4 regions of the Lactobacillus helveticus genome follow, and region 4 is predicted to be linked to each of the others. Evidence: predicted binding sites of a transcription regulator. Region 4 holds the regulator's gene; each other region holds the start of a gene.
The links. Region 4 encodes HrcA, which represses chaperone genes, less so after heat shock. Its sites were predicted from a motif close to TTAGCACTCNNNNNNNNNGAGTGCTAA; they were not measured.
Positions count from the first base shown of each region.

Region 1: a site for HrcA is predicted at 2,839-2,865, ahead of AADV52_RS05400 (ATP-dependent Clp protease ATP-binding subunit). Genes of this name have one in related genera too.
Region 2: a site for HrcA is predicted at 6,321-6,347, ahead of AADV52_RS09535 (Hsp20/alpha crystallin family protein). Genes of this name have one in related genera too.
Region 3: a site for HrcA is predicted at 1,919-1,945, ahead of AADV52_RS08100 (ATP-dependent Clp protease ATP-binding subunit). Genes of this name have one in related genera too.

Region 1 covers NZ_CP151471.1:1,056,131-1,064,224, reverse strand. Annotated here, with positions in the region: gene AADV52_RS05405 (DUF1827 family protein) at 174-455, opposite strand; gene AADV52_RS05400 (ATP-dependent Clp protease ATP-binding subunit) at 605-2,794, opposite strand; gene AADV52_RS05395 (hypothetical protein) at 2,999-3,181, shown strand; gene AADV52_RS05390 (phosphocarrier protein HPr) at 3,295-3,561, shown strand; gene ptsP (phosphoenolpyruvate--protein phosphotransferase) at 3,561-5,294, shown strand; gene spx (transcriptional regulator Spx) at 5,526-5,924, shown strand; gene AADV52_RS05375 (adaptor protein MecA) at 6,016-6,756, shown strand; gene AADV52_RS05370 (competence protein CoiA) at 6,834-7,682, shown strand; gene AADV52_RS05365 (DsbA family protein) at 7,691-8,094, opposite strand, start outside.
Region 2 covers NZ_CP151471.1:1,872,365-1,880,458, forward strand. Annotated here, with positions in the region: gene AADV52_RS09505 (IMP dehydrogenase) at 1-71, shown strand, start outside; gene opp3b (oligopeptide ABC transporter permease) at 245-1,174, shown strand; gene AADV52_RS09515 (ABC transporter permease) at 1,183-2,214, shown strand; gene AADV52_RS09520 (ABC transporter ATP-binding protein) at 2,230-3,288, shown strand; gene AADV52_RS09525 (ABC transporter ATP-binding protein) at 3,309-4,253, shown strand; gene AADV52_RS09530 (C1 family peptidase) at 4,335-5,651, opposite strand; gene AADV52_RS09535 (Hsp20/alpha crystallin family protein) at 5,792-6,217, opposite strand; gene greA (transcription elongation factor GreA) at 6,450-6,911, shown strand; gene AADV52_RS09545 (CPBP family intramembrane glutamic endopeptidase) at 7,000-7,662, shown strand; tRNA gene AADV52_RS09550 (tRNA-Gly) at 7,711-7,781, opposite strand; gene AADV52_RS09555 (SOS response-associated peptidase family protein) at 7,823-8,094, opposite strand, start outside.
Region 3 covers NZ_CP151471.1:1,586,790-1,594,883, forward strand. Annotated here, with positions in the region: gene AADV52_RS08100 (ATP-dependent Clp protease ATP-binding subunit) at 1-1,886, opposite strand, end outside; gene AADV52_RS08105 (alpha/beta hydrolase) at 2,171-3,094, opposite strand; gene AADV52_RS08110 (PTS transporter subunit EIIC) at 3,063-4,388, opposite strand; gene AADV52_RS08115 (ABC transporter ATP-binding protein) at 4,477-5,178, shown strand; partial or broken gene AADV52_RS08120 (FtsX-like permease family protein) at 5,188-7,716, shown strand; gene AADV52_RS08125 (hypothetical protein) at 7,763-7,999, shown strand; gene AADV52_RS08130 (putative polysaccharide biosynthesis protein) at 8,038-8,094, opposite strand, start outside.
Region 4 covers NZ_CP151471.1:391,853-399,946, forward strand. Annotated here, with positions in the region: gene truB (tRNA pseudouridine(55) synthase TruB) at 1-415, shown strand, start outside; gene ribF (riboflavin biosynthesis protein RibF) at 421-1,383, shown strand; gene hrcA (heat-inducible transcriptional repressor HrcA) at 1,553-2,602, shown strand; gene grpE (nucleotide exchange factor GrpE) at 2,618-3,199, shown strand; gene dnaK (molecular chaperone DnaK) at 3,216-5,075, shown strand; gene dnaJ (molecular chaperone DnaJ) at 5,157-6,311, shown strand; gene AADV52_RS02090 (hypothetical protein) at 6,354-6,656, opposite strand; gene lepA (translation elongation factor 4) at 6,772-8,094, shown strand, end outside.

The DNA.
Region 1 (8,094 bases), 660 kb from region 4:
TAGATTTTTTATTACAGAGGACTATGTCCTCCTTTTTTATTGCAATAAAAAACCTGTTAACAGCTTATCATATTGATAAGCAATCAACAGGAAAAATTATAGAGCCTAAAAAACAAGCGTCTAAGAATTAATCTTAGACGCTTGTTTTTGACTAAATTTTATTTAGCATAAATTTATTTATCGACGTGAATTTCAATGACGTGACGGCTCTTGTCAACTGTTAAAGTGTATGAAGAATCGTAATCTTTAATTAATCGTTTAATGACCAATTCAATTTCATCTTCACGGACACGGCGATCATGGTTTTCAAGTGCAATGCCGATTGCATTTTTGCTTTCGGTATAAATTACGGAAGTATTTCCTAATGAATATACTTTGACGTAATTAGCATCGGTAGTATTGAGCTGACTGTGAACCAAGTTGGAATAGTTGTTAGTTACATCAATTAAATGCATGAAATTTCACCTGTTTCTTTTTTGTTTATATTACTCAAATTTAGTATACATCAAATAAGAAGCATATTTTTACTTTTTATTAAATTAAATAAAAAAAATTCTGCTGATTGTTAGTCGCAGAATCTTTTTTAAATTGTTAATTCGCATAATTATTCAGCCGCATTTTCATCGCTGATAACGATTTTATCATCGACCACATCAGCCTTTAAGTTCTTGCTATCAGTATGATCAAGCTTGAAGTCTGCAACATTGTCTTCAATTTCTTCTTGAATTGTCCGACGAAGTGGACGAGCACCTAATGCAGGATTGAATCCTTCTTCAACTAATTTATCTTTAGCGGCTTGAATTACATCGATATGCAAGCCTTGGTCTTTAACCATATCATTAGTGTTCTTAAGCATTAAGTCAACAATCTTAAGTAAGTCTGGCTTAGTTAATTCATTGAATTCAATGACATCGTCTAGACGGTTTAAGAACTCTGGCTTGAAGAATTGACTCATATTGTTTCTAGCAGATTCTTTAGACTCGGTTTCATTTTCTGCAGTAAAACCAACACTAGCATTCTTGATGCCTTGACCTGCATTAGAAGTCATAATGATGATTGTGTCTTTGAATGAAACTGTTCTGCCTTGTGAGTCAGTTAAGCGTCCGTCGTCTAAAATTTGTAAGAACAAGTTTAGTACGTCTGGGTGAGCTTTTTCAATTTCATCAAGCAAGATTAAGCTGTAAGGATTATGTCTTACTTGTTCAGTTAATTGACCTGCTTCTTCATAGCCAACGTAGCCAGGAGCAGAACCGATTAATTTAGAAACAGAATATTGTTCCATGTATTCAGACATATCGAAACGGATCATGGCATTTTCTGAACCAAACATTTGCTTAGCTAATTGTTTGGCAAGTTCAGTCTTACCAACACCAGTTGGTCCTACGAAGAGGAAGGAGCCGATTGGACGACCTGATTTGTTAAAACCAATTCTGTTACGGCGAATTGCACGAGCAACTTTTTCAACTGCCTTGTCTTGTCCAATGACATGAGCTTTTAAGTCGTTAGCTAAGTTTCGCAATTGATTTTCTTCTTGCTTTTGAATATCGCCGACAGGAATGCCAGTTTTTTCTTCAACAATCTTATTCATAATCTTGTTGGTAATAATTGGAGATTTATCTGGGTCAACTTTTTGATCCTTTACTTTTTCGTATTTTTCAATTTGATCGCGGTAATAAGCAGCCTTTTCGTAATCTTCGTTCTTTAAAGCTTCTTCCTTTAATTGTTCAGCTGCGTTGATTCTTTCTTGCATCTTATCTTTGTCGATGTAAGGAATAGTTAAGTTCATTCTTGAACCAGCTTCATCTAATAAGTCGATGGCTTTATCAGGTAAAAATCTGTCTTGAATATAACGGGCTGACAATTTAGCGGCTGCTTCAATTGCATCATCGGTGTAATGAACGTGGTGATAATCCTCGTAGCGTTGTTGAATACCTTTCAAAATACGAATAGTTTCATCAATAGATGGTTCTTTTACTTCAACTGGTTGGAATCTACGTGCTAAAGCTGAATCCTTTTCGATGTCACGGTATTCCTTAATAGTAGTAGCACCAACTAATTGAAGCTCACCACGAGCTAAGGCTGGTTTGATAATATTTCCGGCATCCATACCGCCTTCAGCGTTACCGGCACCAACAATTTCGTGAATTTCATCAATGAATAAAATGATGTCATCATTTTGTTGCAATTCTTTAATTAATTGTTCCATTCGTTGTTCAAATTGACCACGAATACCGGTCCCTTGAACAAGTGAAACTACATTTAATGAAATGATACGTTTATTTTGTAATTTAGCTGGGACTGAGCCATCAACGATCTCTTGGGCTAAGCCCTCAACTACAGCAGTCTTACCCACACCTGCTTCACCAATTAAAACAGGGTTGTTTTTAGTTCTTCTATTTAAAATTTCAATTACACGGGCAATTTCTTTGTCACGTCCGATAACCGGATCAATTTTTCCTTTTTTAGCAAGGGCAGTTAAATCAGTACCGTATTGGTCTAATAGACTTTTACCACCACGGTTGCCGTTTCCATTTCCTCCACCCATTTGCATTCTTGGATTATTTTCATTCATATTGTTATTTGCGGCATTGTTGTTATTTCCGTTTAAAGCGTTGAATAAATCATCAAAGTCGCCAAAAAATTCGTTGTTATTGTTCATATTTTCTAGATTTCCTTGTTGATTTCTTAATTCTTGATAACATTGTTGACATAAATCAATTTCGCGGCTTTGGCCATTTACCTTAGTAAAAAGGTGAATGGAGGCTGGCCGTTTATGACAATTTTGGCAAAGCAAAATACATGACCGCCTTTCATTTAAGTTGTAACAAAATTATATTATTAGCACTCTTAGTAGTCAAGTGCTAAGGCTTAATTTTCTTACTTTATGTAAGAATTATATAAAATAGTAATATTTTAAAAAATTAACATAAAAAAATTAACATAAATAGTAGAATAAACAATGAAAAAATTATAAAATATAAAAAGCGTGGTGATATTTTTGGATTATCAAAAAATTTTAGACCAATTGGTATCTGGTGAGCTCAAAGAATATAAGGTAGAGCCCGAAGATGCCTTTGATTTACAAAAAACTATTAGAAATTATGGCAAAAGACAATATATTACCGGCAGAGCAGAAAGAGGCGGTGCTATTGTATATACCGCTACGAACACTGACGATTGAATAATGTAAACTGTTACATTATTGTTGTCTAAACTGTAAAAACATGATAATCTAATACCTGAATGGGTATTTATTACCAGTTTAATTTTTTAAATTTAAAGGAGATATTTATAATGGAAAAACGCGATTTTCATATTATTGCAGAAACAGGTATTCATGCACGTCCAGCTACTCTTTTAGTACAAGCTGCTTCAAAGTTCGGTTCAGATGTTAACTTGGAATACAACGGCAAGTCAGTAAACTTGAAGTCAATCATGGGTGTTATGTCACTTGGTGTTGGCCAAAACGCTGATGTTACTATCACTGCTGAAGGTGACGATGAAAAAGACGCATTAGACGCAATTGCTGACACTATGAAAAAAGAAGGTTTAGCTGAATAATGACCGAGACCTTAAAAGGAATTGCTGCTAGTGATGGTATTGCCATTGCTCCAGCATATCTTCTTGTGGAGCCTGATCTTTCATTTTCAAAGTCTTCAGTTGATGACGTTGAAGCTGAAGTAGCTCGTTACAAGGATGCTATTAAGACTTCAACTGCTGAAGTTGAAAAAATCCGTGATGTTGCTAAGAAGAGCTTGGGTGAAGAAGAATCTCAAGTTTTTGAAGCTCACTTAATGATTTTGAATGATCCAGAATTTACTGGTGCCATTGAGAATGAAATTAAGGATTCAAAGATTAATGCAGAAGCTGCATTAGATGAAACTGCACAAAAATTTATTCAAATTTTTGAAAGCATGACTGATAATCATTACATGCAAGAACGTGCTGCCGATGTACGTGATGTTTCTAAGCGTATTATGGCTCACTTGCTTGGTAAGGAATTACCAAACCCAGCTTCAATTGGCCATGAAGTAATCGTTGTGGCTCATGACTTGACTCCAAGTGATACTGCACAACTTAACAAGAAATACGTTAAGGGCTTTATTACTGATATTGGTGGTCGTACTGCTCACTCAGCAATCATGGCACGTTCTCTTGAATTACCAGCTGTAGTTGGTACTGATTCAATTACTAAAGACGTTAAGAACGGCGATATGTTAATTGATGATGGTCTTGATGGTGTAGCTATTATTGATCCTAGTGATGATCAAGTAGCTGACTACAAGAAAAAGGGTGAAGCCTTCTTAAAGCAAAAGGCTGAATGGAAGAAGTTAAAGGACGAACCTTCAGTAACTGCTGACGGTAAGCAATTTACTATTGCAGCTAACATTGGTACTCCTAATGATATGCTTGGTGTACATGAAAACGGCGCTGAAGCTGTTGGTTTGTACAGAACTGAATTCTTGTACATGGATTCATCAGACTTCCCAACTGAAGATGATCAATTCGAAGCTTACAAGAAAGTTATCGAAGGCATGAACGGCAAGCAAGTTATCATCAGAACAATGGATATCGGTGGTGATAAGCACCTAGATTACTGGGACTTGCCAGATGAAATGAACCCATTCTTAGGTGTACGTGCTATTCGTCTTTCACTTAAGAACGAAAAGATTTTCCGTACCCAATTAAGAGCTTTGCTTCGTGCTTCAGCATACGGTAAGCTTGGTATTATGTTCCCAATGATTGGTACATTGGCTGAACTTCGTCAAGCTAAGGCTATTTTGAATGATGAAAAGCAAAAGCTTGTTGAAAAGGGCGTTAAGATCGGTGACGACTTACAAGTTGGTATGATGATCGAAGTTCCTGCAGCTGCTGTTTTAGCTGATCAATTCGCTAAGGAAGTTGACTTCTTCTCAATTGGTACTAACGACTTGATCCAATACACTATGGCTGCTGACCGTGGTAACGACAACGTATCATACTTGTACCAACCATATAACCCATCAGTACTTCGTTTGATTAAGCACACCATTGATGCTGCTCATGAAAATGGTATTTGGTGTGGTATGTGTGGTGAAGCTGCCGGTGATAACACCATGTTCCCAATCTTACTTTCAATGGGACTTGATGAATACTCAATGAGTGCAACTTCAATCTTACGTATCAGAAGCTTAATGAAGAAGTTTGATACCAAGGATCTTAAGGAATTAGCTAATGAAGCATGCTTCGTTTCAGAAACTGCTGAAGAAAATGAAAAGTTAGTTAATGACTTAATGAAGAAAATTAACAAATAAATTCATATTTTGAATTGAGAAAAGAGACCGAAAGGTCTATTTTTTTGTATTTAAAGGTTTTAATCAAAACATACAAATTCTTCACAAATAATTCACGTTTTATTTTTAGGATATAAGGAGTATTCAATGTAAAAGATAAAATGAGTACTTACAAAAAAGAAGTTATTATGTTATACTAATAGTAAGATTAAGAACGTATACAAATATTTGTTCTGAGGAGCGTGATTTTTTATGGTAGATTTGTATGTATCGCCTAGTTGTACTTCATGTCGTAAGGCACGAGCATGGCTTGAAAAACATGATATTCCATTTAAGGAAAGAAACATTTTTTCAGAGCCTTTAACTAAAAAAGAGATATTAAAAATTCTACGTATGACTGAAAATGGTACTGAAGAAATCATTTCTACCCGCTCAAGAGCTTTTCAACAATTAAAAATAAATTTGGATGATTTATCAATTGATCAGTTACTTGATTTAGTAGAAAAGAATCCGAGCTTGTTACGGAGACCAATTATTATGGATGATCGTCGACTTCAAGTAGGATATAATGAAGACGAAATTCGTTGTTTCTTACCACGGAAAGTTCGTCGATTAGAATTGGCTGAAGCACAAAAAATTGCAGATTTATAATATAGAAGAGTGTTAGTAATGATGCTAACACTTTTATTTTAGGTAAAAAATAGGCTACAATAGATTATATAATTCGGGGAGGTGATATCCTGTGCAAGTAGATCATATTAATGAGAATACAATTAGGGTTAGAATTAATAAAGATGAATTAGCTCATCGTGGATTGAAGGTTTTGGATTTATTGGGGGATAAACAAAAGATCCAGCAATTCTTCTACTCAATTCTTTCAGAAGTAGATACAGATCATACCTTTACTCAAGGAGTACCTGTAACTTTTCAGGTGATGCCAAATAATGGTGGTCTTGATTTGATGATTACGAAGATTAAACCTGATGATGCGGACAATCTTCGTCAAATGATAGAGCCGATGAATAGTGATACTAATCAAACACAGGCAGAGCCCGATTCAAGAAGAAGCTTCTTTGACCTTGATCCTAAAGATGATGTAAATACTGAACTTGATCCAATAAAAGAAGAACAGCTTAAATCATCTAATCAAGATAATGCGGCAAATACACAATATTGGAAATTTCAAAATCATCATTCCTATAGCTTTGATAAGTTAGGAAACATTGTAGAATTAGCAGATAGTTTAAAAGTGAGTGATCTAGCTTCAAGTTTGTATTATTTACGGGGTAAATATTATTTGAAGTTGGCATTTTTAGATGAAAATTATGCCGAATTAAAGCCAGCTGATACATGGGCTATTGCTAATGAATATGGTATCAAGATTGATGATGAAGAAATGAAGACGGTGAAAGAAACTGGTAAATGTTTGTTGAACCGGGATGCTCTTGAATATATCCGATATTATTTTCTGCAAAAGAAATAATTAAGATTTTATAAAGAAAAAGAGACGTTAGAAAAAAACGTCTCTTTTTTGCGTAATAAAACATGGGTGAAAAAATAATGTATGCAGCCATGTTGAATAAAAAAATAGTATTAGCCGTTAGTGAAGCTAATTTAGTTAATGTCGGCCAGAAAAGTTTAAATATGGATGATTACCGTTGCCCGCATTGCAATAAAAAAGTAATTTTAATTATTTCGGAGCAAAAAGCAGCCTTTTTTAAACATTTAACTAACTATAGTAATGCGATGGGGGAAAAAGAAGAACACCATCAATCTAAAATGTTGTTAAAAGCTGCGCTTACAGCGGCTGGATTTAATGCTCAAGTAGAAATACCATTAGCCGATGGTCAACTAAGAGCTGATGTTTTGGCTTCAGAAAAATTAGCTTTTGAAGTTCAATGTGCACCGTTAAGTGAAGCTGAATTTACGCATCGGCATTCGCTATATAGTCAGATAGGTGTGACCGATATTTGGATTGTAGGCCGAAGGCACTATTTAAAAAGAAGGTTAAAACATACGCAATTAATCTTTTTTAGACAAAATAAATTATGGGGTAACTATTATTTAGAAATTAATCCTAAGAAGAATATGTTCTGCTTAAAATATAATATCTTGCAGGAGCAGATAACTAATCATCTACATTATCAGATAAAGTATTTTGCATTAGATGAATTAGATATAAAAACTTTCTGGCATTTTACACCGATAAAGAAAAGATATTCTATCAATATAAATAGTCAGAAAAAATATTTAAGAAAACAATTAGCCCAAAAAACAAAGTTAGGGCTAAGGATTGGTGAATTACTTTATCAAAAGGGTCTTACCATAGATGATTTGCCAGATGAGGTATTTACTACCTGGCGTAATCCAGGTGAATTAGATTCGATTACTAAATTTTTGCAAAAATAAAACGCCTATTAAATAAGGCGTAAGTGGTTTTGTTGCGGCATAAAATTTGAAAAGCAATTTTGATAATCAGGTAGAAGCAAATTAACTAAATCCTCATGTGCAACGGGACCTTCTAGAAGGACACCATTTTGTTCATTATCCTCATTGAACAAAACAATTGTTGGTGTAGCTTTAATGTTCCATTGATTAGCTAATTTTTGATCTTCCTCAATTGAACTACGTACATAACTACTTTTCTTCATTGAATTAATTGTACTAGTTTTAATGTTAAGCTTAGTAGCAATTTCTTCTAATAGTTTAGGATTGTAAGCTGAAGCATCATGACTTAAATTCTTTTGCAGTTCATATAAAAATTCACGTGCTTTTTTATTGCCATATTTAAGTTTGATAGCGTGATAATTTTCTAGTGCTT
Region 2 (8,094 bases), 640 kb from region 4:
CTAATGCCGGTTTGCGTGAATCTCACCCACATGATGTACAAATGACCAAGGCAGCACCTAATTATAAGTAAAATCATCGCAAGATTTCTTCAATAAATTAAAAATAAGAGAAAAGTATAAGCTTTTCTCTTATTTTTTTAATTTTATTTAGTATTTACCTAGATATTTTTGAATCATTTGGTATAATTAAAACAACATTAAAAACAAAATATAAAATAAAAAGAAAAATGAGGGAGCAATTAATATGGCTAGATACCTATTAAAACGTATTTTTTATATGATCCTCACTTTGTTTATCGTAGCCACGGTAACGTTCTTCTTAATGAAGTTGATGCCTGGTTCACCTTACGCTAACGAAGCGAAGATGACACTAACACAGCAACATATTATGAATGAACAATATGGATTGAATAAGCCTGTTTGGCAACAATATTTAATCTATATTGCTGGGATGCTTCATGGAGATTTTGGAACGTCCTTCCAATACAGTAATCAATCTGTATCTTCATTGATTGGTGCTCGTTTAGGAGCTTCAATGCAATTGGGATTGCAAGCTTTAATCTTGGGCGTTGTACTTGGCGTAATCGTCGGTGCTATTGCTGCTGTGAAGCAAGGAACTTGGGTAGATTCAACTGCGACCGTAATTTCTATTATTGGTAAATCAGTTCCTAACTTCGTTTTAGCAGTACTTTTACAGTACTATATTGGTTTAAAGCTAGGTCTTTTTCCATTAGCTGGTTGGGGTCAATTCTCTCAAACGATCATGCCAACAATTGCTCTGGCGGTAGGACCATTCGCCGAGACGGCGCGGTTCATTAGAACTAGCATGGTTGATACCTTGAGTAGTGATTACATTGAATTAGGTAAAGCTAAAGGCTTGAGCCGAATGGAAGTTATTAGAAAGCACGCAATGCGTAACTCAATGATTCCATTAGTTACCTTAATTGGTCCTTATGCAGTTGCTTTGATGACCGGTTCAATGGTTATCGAGAATATCTTCAATATTCCTGGTATTGGTGAACAATTTGTTAAGTCAATTTTGACTAACGACTACCCAACAATCATGGGAATTACGATGGTCTACTGTATCGGACTTGTAGTAATTTTGTTGATTACTGATATTATCTATGGATTGATTGATCCAAGAATTAGATTAGATGAAAGCGAGGCTTAGAAGACAATATGGCTGAAGAAAAATTAACCCTTCCTGCAGATGCCTTTGAACCTTTACCAAAAGATGAAGCGCAAGATAATGAAAATATTGCTGGTCCATCATTGTCCTTTGTCCAAAACGTTTGGATTCGTTTTAAGCAAAGAAAAGCAGCTGTGATTTCAGCAATTATCGTTATTATTATGATTGTTGTTTCCTTTGGTTCAACGCCATTTATTAATAAATCAACCTTGGTTAAATCACATCCACAATATGCCAACTTACCTGCTAAGGTTCCTGGCATGAGTGCAGTTAATGGCTTGAACGGTAAGATCAAGCAAAACGGCAAGTGGGTTGATGCATATGCTGAAAACAATGTGCCAAAAGATAAATACTTTATTGCCGGAACAGATTACTTAGGTCGTTCACTTGGTCAAAGAATTATTTATGGTACAAAGATTTCTTTAATTGTTGCCTTAGTTGCTGCCTTCTTTGACTTAACTATTGGGGTCGCGTACGGAATAGTGTCCGGATGGAAAGGCGGAGGAGTCGATAACGTGATGCAGCGAATTATCGAAATTATCTCTTCCGTACCTAACCTGATTATCGTTGTTTTAATGTTGGTTGTTTTAAAGCCAGGTATTACCTCAATTATTTTAGCCATCGCCATTTCTAGTTGGACGACAATGGCGCGGCAGGTCAGAGCTGAAACGCTGAGTTTGAAGAACGAAGAATATGTTTTAGCAGCCCGTTCATTGGGTGAATCATCATGGAAGATTGCTTGGAAGCACTTAGTACCAAACCTTTCAAGTATCATCATCATTCAAACGATGTACACTATCCCAACTGCTATTTTCTTCGAAGCTTTCTTAAGTTTCATCGGTATCGGTATTTCTGCTCCAGAAACATCACTTGGTGTATTGCTTAATGAAGGTCAAAAGAACTTCCAATTCTTACCATATCAAATGTGGTACCCAGCAATTGTTTTATGTATCTTAATGATTGCCTTCAACTTGCTTGGTGATGGTTTGCGTGATGCCTTCGATCCAAGAGGACAAAGATAGAAAGGACTAACCTAAATGCCAGAAGAAAGAGTTTTAGATATTAAAAATTTAAAAATTGATTTTCACACTTATGCTGGTGAGGTTAAAGCTATCCGCAATGTGTCCTTTCACTTGAATAAGGGTGAAACTTTAGCAATCGTAGGCGAATCTGGTTCAGGTAAGTCTGTTACTACTCGTAGTATTATCGGTTTATTGGCACGTAATGCCAAAATCGAGGGTGGCGAGATTGATTTCCATGGTAAAAACTTATTGGATTTGCCTGAAAAAGAAATGCAGAAGATTCGTGGTAATGAAATTTCAATGATTTTCCAGGATCCAATGACTTCACTTGATCCTACGATGAAGATTGGTCAGCAAATTGCGGAACCTTTGATTAAACATAAAGGCGTTTCTAAAAAAGAAGCTTGGGCCAAGGCACTGGATATGATGAAGGCTGTTGGAATTCCTCATGCTGAAGAAAGAATCAACCAATATCCACACCAATTCTCAGGTGGTATGAGACAGAGAATTGTTATTGCTATTGCTCTGATTTGTGAACCTGAAATTTTGTTGGCCGATGAACCAACTACTGCGCTTGACGTAACTGTTCAAGCTGAAATTTTGGACTTAATGAAAGATTTGCAAAAGAGAGTAAAAACTTCAATTATTTTCATTACACACGACTTAGGTGTTGTTGCAGGAATGGCTGATCGTGTAGCCGTAATGTATGCCGGTGAATTCCTTGAATTCGGCGGTGTCGATGAAATCTTTTATGATCCACAACATCCATATACTTGGGGCTTAATTAATTCAATGCCAACACTTGAAAGTGATACTTTGGAATCAATTCCGGGTACTCCACCTAACTTATTGGATCCACCAAAGGGTGATCCATTTGCCCCAAGAAATAAATACGCAATGAAAATTGATGTAGAAAAGAAACCACCATTCTTTAAGGTGTCAGATACGCACTATGCAGCAACTTGGTTGCTTGCACCAGGTGCACCAAAGGTGAAACCGCCAGTGGAAATCCAAAGACGCTGGAAGAAATATGATTTAATGAAACAAGAAAACAAACTACCAAGAGTTAAGTAGTCGCAGCAAAGGAGAATTTTATGCCAGAAAAAAAGAAAATTTTGGAAGTAAAACATCTAAAACAATACTTTAAAAATGGCCGTAATGTCACCAAAGCTGTTGACGATGTAAGTTTTGACATTTATGAAGGTGAAACTTTTGGCTTGGTAGGTGAATCAGGATCTGGTAAGACAACTACCGGTCGTTCAATTTTACAGTTGTATAAGCCAACTAGCGGTGAAGTTATTTTTGAAGGTAAGAATGTTGAAAACCTGAAAAGTAGAGCTGATAAATTAGCTTTTACTAGGGATGCTCAAATGATTTTTCAAGATCCTTATGCTTCGCTCAATCCAAGAATGACCGTTGAAGATATCATTGCTGAAGGGCTTGATATTCACCACTTAGTAAAAAACAAGGAAGAAAGAAGCAAACGAGTAGAAGAACTACTTGAAACTGTAGGTTTGAACGAAAGTCATGTCAGTCGTTTCCCACATGAATTCTCAGGTGGTCAGCGTCAAAGAATCGGGATTGCTCGTGCTTTGGCGGTTGAACCAAAATTCATTGTGGCTGACGAACCTATTTCAGCTTTGGATGTGTCAATTCAGGCTCAAGTTGTTAACTTGATGATTGAATTGCAGAAAAAACGCGGGTTGACCTATCTCTTTATTGCACACGATTTATCAATGGTTAAGTTTATTTCTGATCGTATTGGAGTTATGCACTACGGTAAACTGCTTGAAGTTGGTCCTGCAGACGATGTATATGATCGTCCATTGCATGACTATACCAAGAGTTTAATTTCCGCTGTGCCAATCCCTGACCCAGAAATTGAACGTAGTCGTACTCGTATTCCTTATGATGCTCAAAAAGAAGAAATGGACGGTAAGGAACGCAGTATGCATGAAATTCGCCCTGGTCACTTTGTTCGTTGCAGTGACGATGAAGTTAAGCACTACGAACAAGTAGCGGCTAGTTATGAAGACTAATCCTTTAATCAAAACTATCTAAATAAGTATAAAAAATAAGCCTCAGAAGTTCTGAGGCTTATTTTTATGTTTAAATTTTCATTAAGCAAGTGAATCCCATGCAGGAAGATCAGTAATTGGGCCTTCTGCAAGTTCCTTTTGCTTATCAGTCAAATACTTCTTGTGAACGACAACTTCATAAACGTAATCGTTAAACCATTCATTGTTCATTACGTAGTAACCCTTTGCACCTGACTTGTCGCCCCATGAGTTTTCAACTTTCCATTGACGAACTTCACCGTTATCTTCATCAACACCGACTAAGGTCATGGCGTGAGAAACTTCGCCGACACCAGTCTTTAATCTGTCAGCCTTTGACATCTTAAGGTCAACGCCAAATAAGTCATCCAACTTGTAAAGGTTAGTGTCAAGGTAGCCAGTCTTACGGTCCATTTGACGAAGCACATCATTACCGAACCAAACAGCTTCACCGTCTTTTAATTGAGCAATAGAAGCAGCGGTTAAGTATTCCATAGGAACATTCAAAAGTTTAATTCTGATTGAACCAGAGACGTTATCTTCTGCTGGTAAACCATAAAGCTTGCCATATTCGTGGTCTGGTGCGTTGGTCAAAACAACGTAGTCATCAAAGTCAACGCCATCTAAGTACTTGTGCAAGAATTCAAGTGGAGTAAGGTCTTTTTCTAAGTGGTACTTCTTATCGTCATCACGGTATTCAAGATCGAACTTCTTAGGTGGTTCACCAACAGCAATAGCAGTCATTTGGTAAACTTCGCTCAAGAATTTTTCACGAGTCTTCTTGATTTCGTCATCTTTGTCCTCTTGCTTTAATTTTCTAAGAACCAAAGCATCCTTCTTAAGCTTGTCGCCTAATGCAGTGGCAAGACCAGTAGTGTCGTTAGTGTTAAAGGTTTCAGGCATAGCATATGAAGGTACGACACCATATTTTTCAACTAAGGCAGCAGCCATTTGGAATTGACCACCATCTGTACCTGCAAAGTCTAAGTCAGTCTTAACTTGACGAGAATCAAGTGGCATATCAGCGCTGTCTAAGATACGGTTGTAGAACATGTTGGCACGTTCAATCTTGTCCCAGAAGAAGTTGTATGCTTGTGAGAAAGTAAAGTCTTTTGCCTTGTATTTCTTGCCAAATTCATGACGCAGAACGTTTAATGTGGCAAATAACCAGCAACGACCTGAGTGTTTTTGGTTAGTAACGTTGTCAGTATCAAGTTCAGTTGAAAAGACACGGGTTAATTCGCTTTGAACGCGGTCATTATAAGAAGCTTCAAGTACACCGCTACGTTGAGCAGCACGAGCAACGACTTTATTTTTAGGATTTTTATTAAAATCAGCAGAAAACTTTTCAAGTTCCTGCACAGTTAATTCATGAGCCATTTAAGAATTCTCCTTTTATAATTTTTAATTTTTTCTTAAATTAAGTCTATTTTAAGCCAAAATAAAAGCGGGTTCAATAATGAACTCGCTTCAGAAAATTATATCCGTCACTTATTAGACTTCTTGCTTAATCTAATAAATTAATCAATATGGATAGAATTGCTATCATCGCCAGCGTTTTGCTTTGGCAAGGTGATAGTCAATACACCATTATCATACTTTGCATGGATCTCACTTGCAACTATATTTGGCAATCTATAGCTTCTTGAAATGCGACCTTCGCTTCTTTCTTTGTGGATAATATTCTTATCCTTGTCGCTTGTATCCTTGAATGATTTTCTGCTACCTGCAACTGTTAAAAAACCATCTTTGTAATTTACATTGATGTCTTCTTTATTCATACCAGGCATATCAATCTTAACAGTATAGTTTTTATCGGTTTCAGCAACATCTGATTGCATGATGTTTTCAATTTCAGTGTCATCAAAGAAGTTTCTTGGAAAACCAAACCAGTCGTTCATTGCATCCATCATATCATTACGACGATTCATTATATCGTTTGCCATATTGAAAACTTCCTTTCTATTTTTTTGCTTGTTTAATCTGTAAGGTCTCGTTCTTTTTCCTTACACTGATTATTATAGTCGTTTTTTAAATAAGTTAAACTATTTAGCACTAAAAAGCATATAGTGCTAATTTTTGTAGAAAAACTTTGCTAGATCAATGCTTAACACCTGTGGATAACTTTTGTATAATTAGAAAGAAAAAATGAATGAACTGTTAATCAGGTGTTAAATTATGGTATATTTTCAAAAAATGACGCCGGAAGGCTACAAACAAATTGAAGATGAAATTGCACGATTAAAAAAGGATCGTCCTCGTAGAATAAAGATTCTGCAGGCAGCGCGGGCTTTAGGTGACTTATCAGAAAATACTGAGTATACAGAGGCTAAAAGAGACCTTGGTCACTTGCAAAGTCGTTTGCGTTATTTAGGTAAACAATTAAAGTATGCAGAAATTGTGAAAACTACAGATGACGGCAAAGTGGATTGGGGCAAGACCGTTGTTCTTAAGTTTGATGACGATGATGAAACAGAAGAGTATAAGATTGTAGGACGCATGGAAGCAGATCTTGCAGATGGAAAAATTTCTTTCGATTCACCTTTAGGCCAAGCAATTATGAAACAAGAAGCTGGTGGAGTGGCAACAGTTGAGGCACCAGCTGGAGAATATAAAGTGACAATTGTAGAAGTGAAATAAACGGACGCCCTATCTGTATTTAATAAACTGTACTTTTTTGGTATAATATGGAATTTGTAGGATAGAATCCAGAGTAGGAGTGAAAATTTTGAATACGCCAGAATCGAGAGAGGGAAATGTTATCCGCTATGCAGTATACCTGGTAGGGTATGTGATAGTCTTTGCTGTAGTCAAGTTGGTGACTAGGAAGACGCCATTGCATGTTTGGGATCTAATTTTATTTTGCCTTGTTGCAGCAATGATATTACTGTTCTATATTTATCGCTTTAACCGCGAACAACGTTTTTTTGCTCGAGATTTTAAGCTGCCCTGGCTGGGTAACTTTTCGGCAGTAATGTTGCTTACTTTGGTGATTACGGCTACTCGGATCCTAATTTCGTACTTACAGGCGTATAATCGAATTCCACATTATGATTTTCAATTGATTTATTTAAAAAATGAATCGGTTGACATGTTTTGGTTTTTGATTTTAGTTCAAGGAATTATCCTGCCAATCCTGCAAGAATTTCTGGCAACAGGATTTTTATTTAATTATGCTTTTCGAAGAAATACCAAACAAGTTGCGATATTAGGAATTATTGTTTCAGGAATTATCTTTAGTTTATTAAACTTTCAAAGTTCACTTCTATTGTTTGTGATTGAGATTATCTATGGTGGGTTATTTGCCTGGAGCTATCTTTATACGCAAACACTCTGGATGCCAATTTATCTAGCTATTATTAGCGGAGTTTTAACTGTTATTATGGCTTAAAAAATAAACGGATGAGAAAAAATCTCATCCGTTTTTTGACATTAAAAAAGCGGATAGCGTGAATCGAACCCGCATCTACAGCTTGGGAAGCTGTCGTTCTACCATTTAACTATACCCGCAATACTTCTTTATTCTATCATGCTTTTAATTAAGAAACCAATTATTTTTGATGGGGCTCTTTTTGAACTTCGAGGTTAATATCGCTGCGATCGATTAAACTGGTAAAATTTTGAAAAAGCCATCTGCGCAATTCACTTGGTTCAATGACTAACGGCATCCGATTATGAATGGGAGCCGTATCTTTGTTAAGAGCAGTAGTAACCATAGAAAAATCATTTTGATCATAAATACCCGCAATCATCGTGATAGGATTGTTAGTTTTAAAGCGGTAACGGTCATGATATTTTTTACCATTGGCTACTTGATAAGTAG
Region 3 (8,094 bases), 930 kb from region 4:
GCTAAGAAGTTCTTAGCTTCATCAGAAACTTCTACAGTTACGTCCTTCTTAGCAAGTACGTGGGACATCTTCTTCAAGTAAATGTTGATGATCTTGCCCATGTCTTGTTCAGTAAGTGAGTTGAATGGTACGATTGCGTCCAAACGGTTCAAGAATTCAGGTCTGAAGTAGTTTTCAAGAGCTGAGATTAACTTGTCTTGGTCAACCTTGCCATCTTCAAACAACTTGTCTGAGAAGCCTGCGTTTGAAGTCATAATCAAGATAGTGTCCTTGAATGAAACAGTTCTACCTTGAGCGTCAGTCAAACGACCGTCATCCATAATTTGAAGAAGTGCGTTGAAGACTTGTGGGTTAGCCTTTTCAATTTCGTCAAACAAAATCAATGAGTATGGTTGGTGACGAACTTTTTCAGTTAATTGACCACCTTCACCATAGCCTACGTAGCCTGGTGCAGAACCGATCAACTTGTTAACAGCCATTTCGTCTTGGTATTCACTCATGTCCAAACGGATTAAGTGATCTTTGTTACCAAATAATTGGATAGCTAATTGCTTAGCAAGTTCAGTCTTACCAACACCAGTAGGACCAGTAAGTAAGAATGAACCAGTAGGACGATCGCTGTCTTTGAAGATTTGCTTACGAGCAATAGCGTCAGTAATTACGTCAATAGCTCTGTCTTGGTCAATAACGTTCTTCTTTAACTTCTTAGCCAAGTCTAAGTTCTTTTGAGCTTCATCTGCGTGAAGTTCGCTCATAGGAATCTTAGTCTTTTGTTCAATAATTGCGTAGATGTCTTTTTCAGTTACTTCTGGAGTATTCTTGGTATCTACGTTCTTCAATTGCTTTTCAAGTTCAGCAATCTTAGCCTTAATTTCGCCAGCCTTGTCGTAATCTTCAGCCTTAGCAGCTTCTGACTTCTTAGCTTCAAGAGCACTGATTTGGTTCTTCAAACTCTTTTCATCAGTTGGTTGTACCAAAAGTGCCTTCTTAGCACCAGCTTCGTCCATTAAGTCAATGGCCTTGTCTGGTAAGTAACGACCTTGAATGTATCTTTCTGATAATTCAACAGCTAACTTAAGACTATCGTCACTGTATTTTACGTGGTGGTAATCTTCGTACTTCTTCTTTAAGCCTTCCAAAATCTTGATAGCTACATCTGTAGTTGGTTCAGGAACTTGTACAGCTTGGAATCTACGTGATAAAGCTGGGTCCTTTTCAATTCTTTGGAATTCACTTGTAGTAGTAGCACCGATTAACTTCAAGTCACCGTTAGCAAGAGCTGGCTTCAAGATGTTAGCAGCGTCACCGTTGTTGTTTTCTGAGTCAGTTGAACCAGCACCAACAATGTTGTGCAATTCATCGATGAATAAAACTATGTTAGGATCGCTCTTAGCCTTGTCGATAACCTTCTTTAATCTTTCTTCGAAGCTACCACGAAGACTTGAACCAGCAACCATGTCATTGATGTTTACTGAAATAATGTGCATGTTAGCCATCTTAGCTGGTACATTGCCTGAAGCAATTCTTTCAGCCAAACCTTCTACAATAGAAGTCTTACCAACACCAGCAGGTCCGATTAATACAGGATTGTTCTTCTTACGTCTTGATAAAATTTCAATAACGTTATCAATTTGTTCATCACGACCAATAACTGGGTCCAAGTTATTCTTCTTTGCTTCTTCAACTAAATCTACACCAATTGGCTTTTCATTTGGTTGTTGTGGATTTTGTTGGATGGTTTGAGGAGCTGAACTCATATTGCTTGAGTAATTAATAGGAATTGAGCCGGAATTACCATTGCCGCTTCTTCTACCGAAGTCATCATTAAAGAATGAGCTGTTCAATTCGTTAAATAAGTTGTCAAAATCATTGTCAAAGTATGCCATATCTGCAAATACCCCCATCATAAACTTGATTGTTAGCACTTAAAGCCTTCAAGTGCTAATTAATTACACTTATAAGTATAGCAGGTTATCCACAGATTGCAAGCATAACTTTAAAAGTTTTCCACATTTTTCTTTTAAATTGTGATGTTAATCTATAAAAAGTAACAAAATCGTTGATATATAAGCGATTATATTGCTTCACAATATCTAAAAATTTTATTAAGAAGGATGGAAATATGCGCTTGAAGGACTACTAGGCAAAGGAGTTATCCACAGGATGAATATTAATTCTGATTATTTTGTCCATTTTTATCATTATCTTGCTTTTTTCCTTGGCGCGTTATCTCTTGATTATTCTTAATTGGTTCTAATAAATATTGTTGAATAACCTGGACTACTTGCTGATTTTGAGGCAAGTCAGAGTGATCAGCCTTATCGCCAGTGATTGTCATCGCAGTGTAACTCTTTACTTGTTTTTGAAAAATATATTTTCCTGCCGCACCACTAGCTTCTGGTACAATCCCATCTGATTCATAATCTTTGCCTCCATATACAGAATACACCACTAAGCTCTTAGGGAGTCTATTTTTGCACTTAATAAAATCTTCCAACATTTGTGTTTTATGGTTGATATTTTTTTCACTAAAATTATACGGAGTACCCACGGTCATCAAGCGTTTCATAGTGATTTCATCTGAATAGTCTGAATAATAATGTTCTAGCCAATATGTCCAAATCAGACCTCCATTTGAATGTCCGAAAGCCTTAAAATTATTAAATTTATAGTCTTGTGAAATTGCTGCAAAAGCTTCATTCAACCAACCAGCTTGTTTTTTGATATTGCTATAGCCATCTTTATTGTTTTTAAAACCAATAATAATAAAAGGCTCATTATCATTCTTGTTAATCGAACCGGAATAAGATAAATTGCCATCAGTTGAAACATTGATTTTTAATACACTGTGTTTGGTCGGAGTATTTTGATTCAATAATTTAATCAATTGATTAAAGCGTTCAGTAGTTGCACTAGAACCGGGCACCATGATTACTGGAGACAAAGCAGATTTCATTCTTTGTGCTCGAGCTTGGTTATCCTTTTCCATCCACTTATAACCAGGAATAGCGAAAACCATGACTATTAACAAAACTAGGGCAATCCATTTTAAATTGGGATTTTTAAGCAGATTCTTGGCCTTTTTCATATTCATAAGCTTTAAGTTTCCTTTCTATCCTTTGTCCTAATAATGAAATTGGTATTAACATCAAAATATCTAAAATGAATAAACAAATAGAAAAGACTAAATTACTCCAGTTTCCGTTAGAACCGAAAAATGAAATAAGAATTCCAGGCGTCCCTTTTAATACTGGATAAACACATGGGGTAATAATACGAAGAAAAATTGCTATTGAGGCAATAATAATATTGATTACCGGGATCAATACTATAGGTAAAAAGAGTACCGGGTTTAAAATGATGGGCATCCCTATCATAAAGCCCCACGTTGAATTAAACGCAACTGGCAATAAATTGGCTTTTGCAATATTTTCTGTCTCTTTATTTTGATGCAACAATAAAGTAATTACTATTAATGCTAAAACTACGCTAGCACCACCCATTGCGCCATAAGGGTAAACGAGTGAACTACCCAAAAATTTATATGGAACATTCCATGAGCCACCATGCTTTAATGCATAACTGAGGTTAACGGTAGCCACACCACTTGTAAGTGCTGTGGCTGTAGATAATGAAGTCAGCGGATAACCAATACCAATCCAGTTTAACAGCATAACGACAAATGCTAACGGAATAATTTCCAATAAATTATTTGAACTTTGAATTTGGATAACTAGTTCCTTAAAGGTACTTGAACTTAATATTTTGATTTGCAATTCATAAATAATAATTCCTAAAATCATCCCTGCGATAATAGAAACAGACGCTGGCAATAGCGCATTCCAGGCACGAGCTCTAACACGGTGAACATGCTCAAATTCTACTGGCTGGTGATTTTTACCTAGCCAGTGGAAAATTTCACCTACAGCATATCCAATTAATAAAGCTAGTAACAAAGCGTTGATTTGCAATACGCTTGATGAAAACATTGATTTATTACCAAACTTATTGCCTACATTATTTGCATATGCACAAAACATAATTACCATAACTGCAGTCATACCAGCTAAAGTAGAATCTTTATGGTATAAACGCGCTGTATATCTAGCCGCAAAATATGCCGCATAAAGGCCAAATAATCCAAAAGTTACCCGTACAAAACCGTTACAAATAAATGAACCAGCATACCATATCTTGTCAGGCATAGTTTCATCAAAATTCAAGATATTATAAATGAAACTGTCTGGTGAAAAAACAGCATCACGTAGCAACTTAAAATATGAACCGATAATTGCAATTGGCATCAGCATTCCCAAAGTTCGCTGAAAAATTCTAAATATCGGCAGTCTTCTTATTATAAGAATAAGATTGGTTATTCTCTCTCCCATAGCTTTTCCCTTTACCTATCTTCAATAAATATGATTGAATGAACTTATATTAATCACATTATACAATTATGCTAGGAAGTTGATAATTATGGCTTATATAGAATTGAAAAATAATACTAAAATTTATCAATCTGGGGATACAACTATTTATACCAACAAAGATATTACTTTTTCTATTGATAAGGGAGAATTAGTAGTCATTTTGGGCTCTTCAGGAGCTGGCAAGTCAACGTTGCTGAACATTTTAGACGGGATGGAACCTAATACAAGCGGTGACGTGATTGTAGCAGGTAAAAATATTGCATCTTATAACGCCAAACAATTAACAACTTACCGCAGAAATAATGTAGGTTTTGTCTTTCAATTCTATAATTTAATTCCTAACCTAACCGCAAAAGAGAATGTAGAATTGGCAGCGCAAATCGTTCCTGATGCTATGAATCCAGATGAAGCATTAAGAGAAATCGATTTAACTGATCGCGAGCAAAACTTTCCTGCTCAATTATCTGGTGGTGAACAGCAACGTGTAGCGATCGCACGTGCTATCGCCAAAAAGCCAGAATTATTATTGTGTGATGAACCGACCGGAGCACTGGATTACAAAACTGGTAAACGGATTTTAAAGATTCTGCAAGACATGAGCCGAAAAAATGGCTCTACTGTACTGATCGTTACTCATAACGCTGCTATTGCCCCAATTGCGGATAAGGTGATTCGTATTCATGATGGCGGTATTCAGAAGATTGAGACTAATGATCATCCTGCCGATATCAGTAGCATTGAATGGTAGGTGTTAATGATGCGTAAATCGATTTTATGGAAGGATGCTTTTCAAGCTATAACGCACTCGCTTGGTCGTTATATTGCAATTATTTTGCTAATAGGTTTAGGTACCTTTGCCTTTGTAGGACTAAAGATGGCCGGCCCCGACATGCGTGCAACAGGTGCTGACTTTTTTGCTAAACACAACTTGGCTGATGTGACCGTTACTTCTAACTATGGGATCAATTCAACCGACCGAGCAACTATTCAAAATTCGCCCGAAGTTAAGCAGGCTACCTTTGGTTATTTGCAAGATGCAAAGGTTAAATCTAACCAAGATGTTTTACAGGTATTCTCTCAATCAAATACTCTTTCAAACTATGAACTAATTAAGGGGCATTCCCAGAAAATAATAAAGAAATCGCTCTTTCATATTTGCTTAAAAAGAAGTATCACATCGGTGAAAAGATTAGTTTTACTAAGCCAGGAATTCTAAAGAATAAAACATATAAAATTGTTGGCTTTGTTAAATCCAGTGAATTTTTAAATAAAACGCAATTTGGTCAAACTAATATCGGCAACGGTCGACTAAGTGGATTTGCCGTTACAACGCACAATGCGTTCGCCTCACCTGTTTATCAAGTTTCACGTGTAACTTTTAAAAACACTGCTAATTTGAGCCCATTTAGCGTCACTTATTGCAAGCGCGTCTACCATGATCAAAACAAACTCCAAAAGGCATTAAATAAGAATAGACAAGACAAATATGATAAATACGTTCAATTATATAAACAGCAATATCAAAAGAAGGCTGCGGAACAATTAATCAAAAGAGGCATCCCTATTACACCCGGTCAAATTGAGGTACCTAAAAATAAAATCAAAATTGATTATCCTAGCTACACTATTAGCAGTCGAGAAGAAAGCCAAGGATATTCATCTTACCGGGCTGATTCCGAGCGAGTTGAGGTTTTAGCCAACGTCTTCCCTGTTTTCTTATTTGCAGTTGCCGCATTAGTCAGCCTAACTACCATGATGCGTTTTGTGGAAGAAGAACGCACCAATATCGGTACTTTTAAGGCTCTGGGATATGGCAATAGCAGTATCGCCATAAAATTCTTGCTTTACAGTACATCTGCTACAATTTTAGGTGTCAGCTTAGGGTATACTTTCTTGCCTAATCTGATTATCAAAGCATACCTAGCAAGTTCCACCTTAGGTAGTGATTACCAGTTAAACTTTGCTTGGGGACCACTACTCATTTCATTGATCATCGCACTACTTGCCACTACTGCTATTTCCATGCTCACGCTTTATCAAACGCTAAGAGAAAAGCCCGCCGCATTGCTTTTGCCAAAGCCACCGAAGAATGGTTCTCGCATTTTGCTAGAACATATTTCTTGGCTATGGAAGTATATGAGTTTTTCTGCCAAAGTTACTGCACGAAACATCTTCCGTTATAAGAGCAGAATGTTAATGACTATTTTTTTGGTAGCGGGCTGTACTGGATTATTGGTCATGGGCTTTGGGATTCGAGATTCTTTACAAGGCATTGGAAATATTCAATATTCTGCTGTCCAAAAAAATGATGTCATCGCTTTAAAGAGTAAACACGTTACTAAGAAAGAACAGAATGAATTAGATAAGATTTTTAAAGAAAAAGATATTACGCAAACAAATCCCGTGCAATATCAACAATTAACCAAGCACCTTAATCAAAGTGGCTCAACCGAAAATATCATGATGATTGCACCAAAATCAGCCACCAATTTTAGGAAATCAATTAACTTGAGAGAAAGACAAAGCAAAAAGAAACTTGCCTTGCCTAACGATGGTGTAATTATTTCTGAAAAATTGACTACTTTATTAAATGTCAAAAAGGGTTCAACTATTTCTCTAAAAAATAGTGCCGGAAAAACTTATCACTTTAAAGTTAAAGGCATTTGTGAGATGTATTTAGGCCATTACATCTTCATGAATCAAACAGAGTACACCCGAGCTGCCGGGCAAAAATATACGGCTAATGCATATCTCATTACTATACGAAACCATCAGCCGCAAGAAGTTAACCGAATCAGTCAAAAATTAGTCAAAACGGCCGCAATCGAAACTGTGGTTTCTAATTCTTCTAACAGAAAAATTTTGGGTAGCTACACCGGCAGTTTGAATGAGGTTATCTTCATCTTGATTTTGATTTCAGGGATGCTCGCTGTTGTCGTTATCTACAATTTGACTAACATCAACGTTGCCGAAAGAATCCGGGAACTTTCTACTATCAGGGTGCTAGGCTTTTATGATAACGAAGCTACCATGTATATCTACCGAGAAACTATTATTCTTTCCGCATTAGGAATCATCGTAGGCTTCGGTTTTGGGTTGGTGGCTGCACCACTTCATCATCACCAGCTTGCCACCTGATGCCGCAATGTTTGATCCAAATATGTATCCACTTAATTTTGTCTTTTCCGCATTAATTCCAGCAATCATTACCGCAGCTTTAGCAATTGTGGTTCACCATAAAATCAAAAAGATCAATATGCTAGATGCTTTGTCATCAATTGATTAGCAGGCCTTATGCTATAATGCCTTTATAGAAAAGGGTGGGAACAAATATGCCAAGAAAACACTTTGAATTAAATAGCGATGTTGCTAAATTAATCGATAAATATAATGAAATTAATGACACTGATTTTAACGAATTAGTCAATAAAGCATTGAGATTCTATCTCGTTAATCAAATGAGTTACAAAGACGTTCAAGACGCATTAAAAGAAGCGGATGTAGAAACGTCAAGATATGTTGATGAAGCAATGCGCTCCAGCATGGGCGACATCAATCGCAACTATTAAAACTACTAAAAAAGCAGCAGGACAACCTGCTGCTTTTTCTATTCATAATGCTTATAACGATAATATCGATAACCAATTTTTTTGCCAAAAATATC
Region 4 (8,094 bases):
TGAAACAGAAGGACAAGAGAAATTTGATTTTCGAATTAAGTGTAGTAAAGGTACTTATGTCAGATCATTAGTAAATGATTTAGGCGAAAAAATGAACTGTCCCGCAGTGATGACTTATTTAAGAAGAGTAGCTAGTTCTGGTTTTGATATTTCTCAAGCAGTTAAATTAAGTGAAATTGAGGCCAATCCCGAAAAAGCGGTAGAATTGATTCAGCCAATTGATGCTTTCTTTAAAGACTATCCTCAAATTGATTTAAGTGAGGGAAAATGGCTTAAAGTAAAAAACGGTGCAGGTATTTCGTTAGAAATAGATGCTAAAAAGGTTGCATTAAGGTACAATAAAAAAGTCAAGGCGATTTATGAAAAGAAAGGTAAATTATATCGCCCAAGTTTAATGTTGCTTCAAAATGAATAACTGAAATGAAGGGATTAGTTGTGAAAATCATTCATTTAACTTATCCAGTTAGCGAAAATATCATATCTTCAAAAACTATTCTTGCCTTAGGCTTTTTTGACGGCGTACACCTTGGTCATCAACGCTTAATAAATAAAGCTAAAGAAATTGCTGATCAAAAAAGATTACCATTAGTAGTGTTAACTTTTGATCGTCATCCCAAGGAAATATATGCCGATAAAAAAGATTTTAAGTATTTAAAGACTTTAGATGAAAAGGCAGACAAAATGGCAGAATTAGGAGTAGATTATCTAGCCGTGATGCCATTTACTAAAAAGTTTAGCGAGATAGATGCACAGAGCTTTGTAGATAATGTAATTATTAAACTCAACGCAGATACGGTAGTAGCTGGGTTTGATTATACCTACGGTCCTAAAGAGACTGCTAATATGAAAAACTTGCCTAAATTTGCTAAAGGCAGATTTGAAATTGTAGTAATGCCTAAGCAGATGTTTAATGGTAAAAAAATAGGTTCAACTGAAATTCGTCAAGCGATTAGAGAAGGCAAGATGGACTTGGCTTTTCAATTAATGGGTCACCATTATGTGATGAGCGGGACTGTTGGCCATGGTAAAAGAAATGGTCATAAACTTGGCTTTCCGACAGCTAATTTAGTTTGGGCTAGTCACAAGGTAATTCCAAAAATAGGAGTATATGCGACTAAGACTCAAGTTAATGGAAAATGGTATGAATCTATGACTAGTGTTGGCTATAATGTTACAATTGGTCAGCCTGAAAAAATCTTTATCGAATCACATATTTTTGATTTTAAAGAAGATATATATGACCAACCAATTAAAATCAAATGGTACAAATACACTAGAGGAGAAATTAAATTTAGCGGTCTTGATGAATTAAAGAAACAATTAGAGAAGGACCAAAAAGAAATAAAACATTATTTTGCTCAAGAAGCACAAAGTAATGTATAACTAAAAAGCTGAAAAACTTAGAAAAATCAAACTAAGTTTTTCAGCTTTTTAGTTTCATAAATAATTTTAATAAATTTTAGCACTCCTCTTGCTTTTCTGCTAATTTATAGTATCATATTAATTGTTAGCACCTTAGAATTACGAGTGCTAAAAAGTGAGGGCGATTATTATGTTGACCGAACGTCAAGAGCTTATTTTAAAAACAATTATTACAGACTTTGCACAGTCGCATGAGCCTGTAGGCTCGAAGACGGTAATGAAGCAGTTGCCAATTAAAGTATCAAGCGCTACTATTCGTAATGAAATGGCAGTGTTAGAAGAGCGAGGATTAATTGAAAAGACTCACTCTTCTAGTGGTAGAACTCCATCAAGTGATGGCTATCGTTACTATCTTGATAATTTGGTTGAGCCACTTCAATTACCAGAGTCTATTTATAACACAATTGGAACACAATTGAATCGACCCTTTCATCAAGTGAATGAAATCGTACAGGAAGCAGCACGTATTTTATCCGATTTAACTAATTATACTGCTTTTGCTGAAGGACCTGAGAGTAGAGATGTTAAAATCACCGGTTTTAGAATCGTTCCTTTGTCTTCTAGCCAAGTGATGGCTATTCTGGTTACTAGTGATGGTAATGTTCAAAATCAAGTTTATGCTTTACCACATAATATTAATGGTGAAGAAATTGAGAAAGTAGTACGAATGATTAATGACCAATTAGTTGGCAAGAGCTTAAAAGAAATTAATGTTTCATTATTAAGTGAACTTGCTAAGAATGAATTGGGCAGTGATCATGCTAGTGAATTATTTAGTTTAGTTGAAGATGTTTTAAAAGATGCTGCTAGTGAACAAATGTATGTAGATGGGCAAATTAATTTGCTTAATAATACATCTGAAAACAATGTAAATGATATTCGTTCATTATATGAATTAATCGATCGAGACAATTTGTTTTCTAATTTGATGGATATTAAGGCTGATCCTAAAACTGAAAAATATCCAGTTAAGGTAAAATTGGGATCTGAATTGCCAAATGATTTATTAAAAAATTATAGTTTGCTGACAGCTGAATATAGCGTCGGCTCCCATGGTAAAGGAACAATAGCTTTACTTGGGCCAACGAATATGCCGTATTCTCAAATGATAGGGCTTCTTGAATGCTTTAGAAATGAGTTAGCCAAGAAGTTGCTTGATTATTACGGTAAATTTCAATAATAGAGGAGGTTAGCCGTGAGTAAAGAAAAGTTTCCTAGTGAAAAAAATTTAGATGAAAAAGAAACTGCTTCAACACCTGAAGCTGCCAAGAAAAAGGCAACTGAAGATAAGGAAGCCAAAAAAGATAATCATGACGAAAAATTAGCTAAAGAAATAGCTGATTTAAAAGATAAAAATAAGGAGCTTGAAGATAAATATCTTCGTAGCGAGGCAGAAATTCAAAATATGCAAAATCGCTACTCAAAAGAGAGAGCTCAACTTATTAAATATGAATCTCAAAGCTTAGCTAAAGATATTTTGCCTGCTGTAGACAATTTGGAAAGAGCTTTAAGCGTAGAAGCCGATGATGATGTATCTAAGCAATTGAAGAAAGGCGTTAAGATGACGCTTGATTCGTTGACTAAAGCATTAAAAGATCATGGGATCGTTGAGATTGAAGCTGAAGACGTAAAATTTGATCCGACATTGCATCAAGCTGTTCAAACTGTGGTAGCTGAAAATGATGATCAAAAAGATCACGTTGTTCAGGTTTTACAAAAAGGATATCAATATAAAGATCGGACACTAAGACCAGCAATGGTTGTAGTTGCTCAATAGGAGAGGAAGTTTATATATGTCAAAAGTTATTGGTATTGACCTCGGAACTACTAACTCAGCAGTTGCAGTTCTTGAAGGTAAAGAACCAAAGATTATTACTAACCCAGAAGGTAACCGTACTACCCCATCTGTAGTAGCTTTTAAAGATGGAGAAATTCAAATTGGTGAAGTAGCTAAGCGTCAAGCTATTACTAACCCTAACACTATTGTTTCAATTAAGCGTCACATGGGTGAAGCTGATTACAAGGTTAAAGTTGGTGACAAGGAATACACACCACAAGAAATTTCTGCATTCATTTTGCAATACATCAAGAAGTTCTCAGAAGATTACTTAGGTGAAAAGGTAACCGATGCAGTTATTACTGTTCCTGCTTACTTTAACGATGCACAACGTCAAGCTACTAAGGATGCTGGTAAGATCGCTGGTTTGAATGTACAAAGAATTATCAATGAACCTACTGCTTCAGCTTTAGCCTTTGGTTTAAACAAAGACCAAGATGAAAAGGTTTTAGTTTACGACCTTGGTGGTGGTACTTTCGATGTTTCCGTTCTTCAATTAGGTGACGGTGTCTTCCAAGTATTATCAACTAACGGTGATACTCACCTTGGTGGTGATGACTTTGATAACCGTATCATGGATTGGTTAATCAAGAACTTTAAGGATGAAAATGGCGTTGACTTATCTAAGGATAAGATGGCTATGCAACGTTTAAAGGATGCTGCTGAAAAGGCTAAGAAAGACTTATCAGGTGTATCTTCAACTCATATTTCACTTCCATTCATTTCTGCTGGTGAAGCTGGTCCATTGCACCTTGAAGCTGACCTTACTCGTGCTAAGTTTGATGAATTGACTAGTGATTTAGTTGAAAAGACTAAGGTTCCATTTGATAATGCATTAAAGGATGCAGGTTTAACTGTAAATGATATCGATAAGGTTATCTTAAACGGTGGATCAACTCGTATCCCTGCAGTTCAAAAGGCTGTTAAAGAATGGGCTGGTAAAGAACCTGACCACTCAATCAACCCTGATGAAGCTGTTGCTTTGGGTGCAGCTATCCAAGGTGGTGTTATCTCAGGTGATGTTAAGGATATCGTTTTGCTTGATGTTACTCCATTGTCACTTGGTATTGAAACCATGGGTGGTGTCTTCACTAAGTTAATCGACAGAAACACTACTATTCCAACTTCAAAGAGCCAAATCTTCTCAACTGCTGCAGATAATCAACCAGCTGTAGATATTCACGTATTACAAGGTGAACGTCCAATGGCTGCCGATGATAAGACTCTTGGCCGCTTTGAATTAACTGATATTCCACCAGCACCACGTGGTGTTCCTCAAATTCAAGTTACCTTCGATATCGACAAGAACGGTATCGTAAACGTATCTGCTAAGGATATGGGTACTGGCAAAGAACAAAAGATTACCATTAAGAGTTCCTCCGGTTTGTCAGATGAAGAAATCAAGCGTATGCAAAAAGACGCTGAAGAACATGCCGAAGAAGACAAGAAACGTAAAGAAGAAGTTGACCTGAGAAATGAAGTCGACCAATTAATCTTTACTACTGACAAGACTTTGAAGGATACTAAGGATAAGCTTTCTGATAGTGACCGTAAGCCAGTTGAAGATGCCCTTGAAGCTTTGAAGAAGGCACAAAAGGACAACAACTTGGACGAAATGAAGGAAAAGAAGGATGCTTTGTCAAAGGCTGCTCAAGATTTGGCAGTTAAGCTTTACCAACAAAATGGTGGAGCACAAGGTGCTGCAGGTCAAGCTGGCCCACAAGCAGGTCCTCAAGGTCCACAAAATGGCCCACAAGGTGGTAACAATGGTGGTGCCCAAGATGGTGAATTCCACAAGGTAGATCCAAACAAGTAATGGGTTTATAATTAAACAAAAGGAGAAAAGAACTACCCATTGAGTAGTTCTTTTCTTTTGAAAATATAAGGAGTTCAATTAATGGCACAAGAAGATTATTATAAAGTGCTTGGCGTAGATCGTAACGCCAGTGACCAAGAAATTAGTAAGGCATATAGAAAGTTAGCTAAAAAATATCACCCAGATTTGAACCATGAACCTGGTGCTGAAGAAAAATATAAACAAGTTAACGAAGCTTATGAAGTTTTGCATGATAAACAAAAACGTGCACAATATGACCAATTTGGCTCCGCTGGTGTAAATGGCCAAGGTGGTTTTGGTGGCGCTGGCCAAGGCTTTGGCGGTGCCGGATTTGATACTTCTGGTTTTGGTGATTTTAGCGATATTTTTGGTGATATCTTTGGTCAAGGTAGACAACAAAGGGTAGATCCAACTGCACCACAGCGTGGCCAAGATTTAGATTATACTTTGACTATTGACTTTATGGACGCAATTAAAGGCAAGAAGACACAAGTAAGCTATACTCGCAGCGAAACTTGTGGTACTTGTGGTGGTAATGGTTGTGAAAAGGGTACTCATCCAATTACCTGTGATAAATGTCATGGTACAGGTTATATGACTGTTACTCAACAATCCATGTTAGGAATGATTCGCCGTCAAACTATTTGTGATAAATGTCATGGTCGTGGTGTGATCATTGAACACCCATGTAAGACTTGTGGCGGTAAAGGTACTGTTGAAGGTAAAAATACTATTGAAGTTGATATTCCTGCAGGTATTGATAATGGTCAACAGCTTCGTTATCAAGGTCAAGGTGAAGCCGGTGTAAATGGCGGACCTTACGGTGATTTGTATATTAATTACAGAATTAAACCATCTAAGGTTTTCCAACGTCGTGGACAAAATATTTATACGGATGTTCCAATTTCATTTGCTCAAGCTACATTGGGGGATGAGATTACTGTTAAGACTGTTCATGGCGACCAAAAGTTAACTATCCCAGCTGGTACTCAACCGAATAAGAAATTTACCCTTCGTGGTCAAGGTGTACCATATCTTCGTGGAAATGGTAATGGTGATCAAATCGTTACAGTTAATATCGTTATTCCAAAGCATATTAATGAAAAGCAAAAGCAAGATTTAATTGACTTTGTTCATGATGGTGGTGGAGATATTACACCAAAAGAAAAAGGATTCTTTGAACGACTTAAAGATAAATTAAGTGGCGAAGATTAAAATAAATGACATTGCATTTCGCAATGTCATTTTTGTTTTAGGCTAATATTCGTTGAACCTCTGCGGTAAAGGTAGATTTTTGTAAATCTGATTAATGAAATATATAGTAGCTAAATCATTATAAACAGTAAATGCAATTCTAACAGAACCTATTTTTCCTAAATTCAATCTAAACTCGTAACATGGTAAACCATTGACTTCATTTCTGATTGCTAATTTTACTTTAGTCATACCAGTATTAGTTTCTTTTTCAATGGCGGTTGAAATTTTTTGTTTAGCTATTTTTTGCATATGGGAATGTTTTTTTAAAAATGATTTACAACCCTTTTCAAATTTGACCTTCATAATATAATCTCACTAAATTTACTATATAATAGATTTGATTTTTGTACACCTATTCGTTTTATAAGATTAGGGACCTTTGCTATAATATTAGGGATAGTAAAGGGTGAATAAATTTATGGATTTAGAAAAATTAAAAGATTATCAAAATCATATTCGTAATTTTGCCATAGTTGCCCATATTGACCATGGTAAATCTACGATCGCTGATAGAATTCTAGAATTAACCGATACAGTAAGTCAGCGCCAACTTAAAAATCAAATGCTTGATGATATGCCACTTGAACGGCAACGTGGTATTACTATTAAGATGAACTCTGTTGAAGTTAAATATCATGCTAAGGATGGAGAAGATTACATTTTCCACTTGATTGATACACCAGGACACGTAGACTTCTCTTACGAAGTGTCAAGATCACTAGCAGCCTGTGAAGGTGCTTTAATGGTTGTTGATGCTTCTCAAGGTGTACAAGCCCAGACTTTGGCCAATACTTATTTAGCCATCGATGATGATTTGGAGATTTTACCTGTCATTAATAAGATCGATTTGCCTTCTGCAGATATTCCTAAAACTAAGGAAGAAATTGAAGAAATGTTGGGGTTAGATGCTTCAGAAGCTGCTGAAGTTTCAGGTAAGACTGGTCAAGGCATTGAAGATATGTTGGAAAAGGTGGTCAAGGATATTCCTGCACCATCTGGCGATATTACAGCGCCACTTAAAGCCTTAATTTTTGACTCCAAGTACGATGATTATCGTGGTGTAGTTATGTCTGTCAAAATTGAAGATGGTGTGGTTAAGCCTGGCGATAGAATTAAAATTATGAACACGGGTAAGGAATATGAAGTAACCGAAGTAGGTGTTTCAAGCCCTCATCCAGTTAAGAAGGATCTTTTAATTGCTGGGGATGTAGGTTATATCACTGCCAATATTAAATCAGTTCGTGAAACTCGTGTTGGTGATACTATTACTGATGCAACTAATCCAACTGAAGAACCACTTGAAGGTTATCGTCAGATTCCACCAATGGTTTATTCCGGTATGTACCCAGTTGATAACCGAGATTATGATGATTTAAAAGAAGCCTTGCAAAAACTGCAATTAAACGATGCAGCTTTGGAATTCGAACCTGAAACTTCAACTGCGTTAGGATTTGGATTCCGTTGTGGTTTCTTAGGGTTGCTTCATATGGATGTTGTGCAAGAAAGACTTGAGCAAGAATTTGATCTGGGCTTGATCATGACTGCTCCAAGTGTTGACTATCATGCAATTATGAATGATGGGTCTACAAAGGTAATTGATAACCCATCTGATTTACCAGATGCAGGTGAATATCAAGAAGTACAAGAGCCTTATGTTAAAGCAGAAATCATGGTACCGAATGACTTCGTTGGTCCAGTAATGGAATTATGCCAACGCAAACGTGGTGAATTTGTCACTATG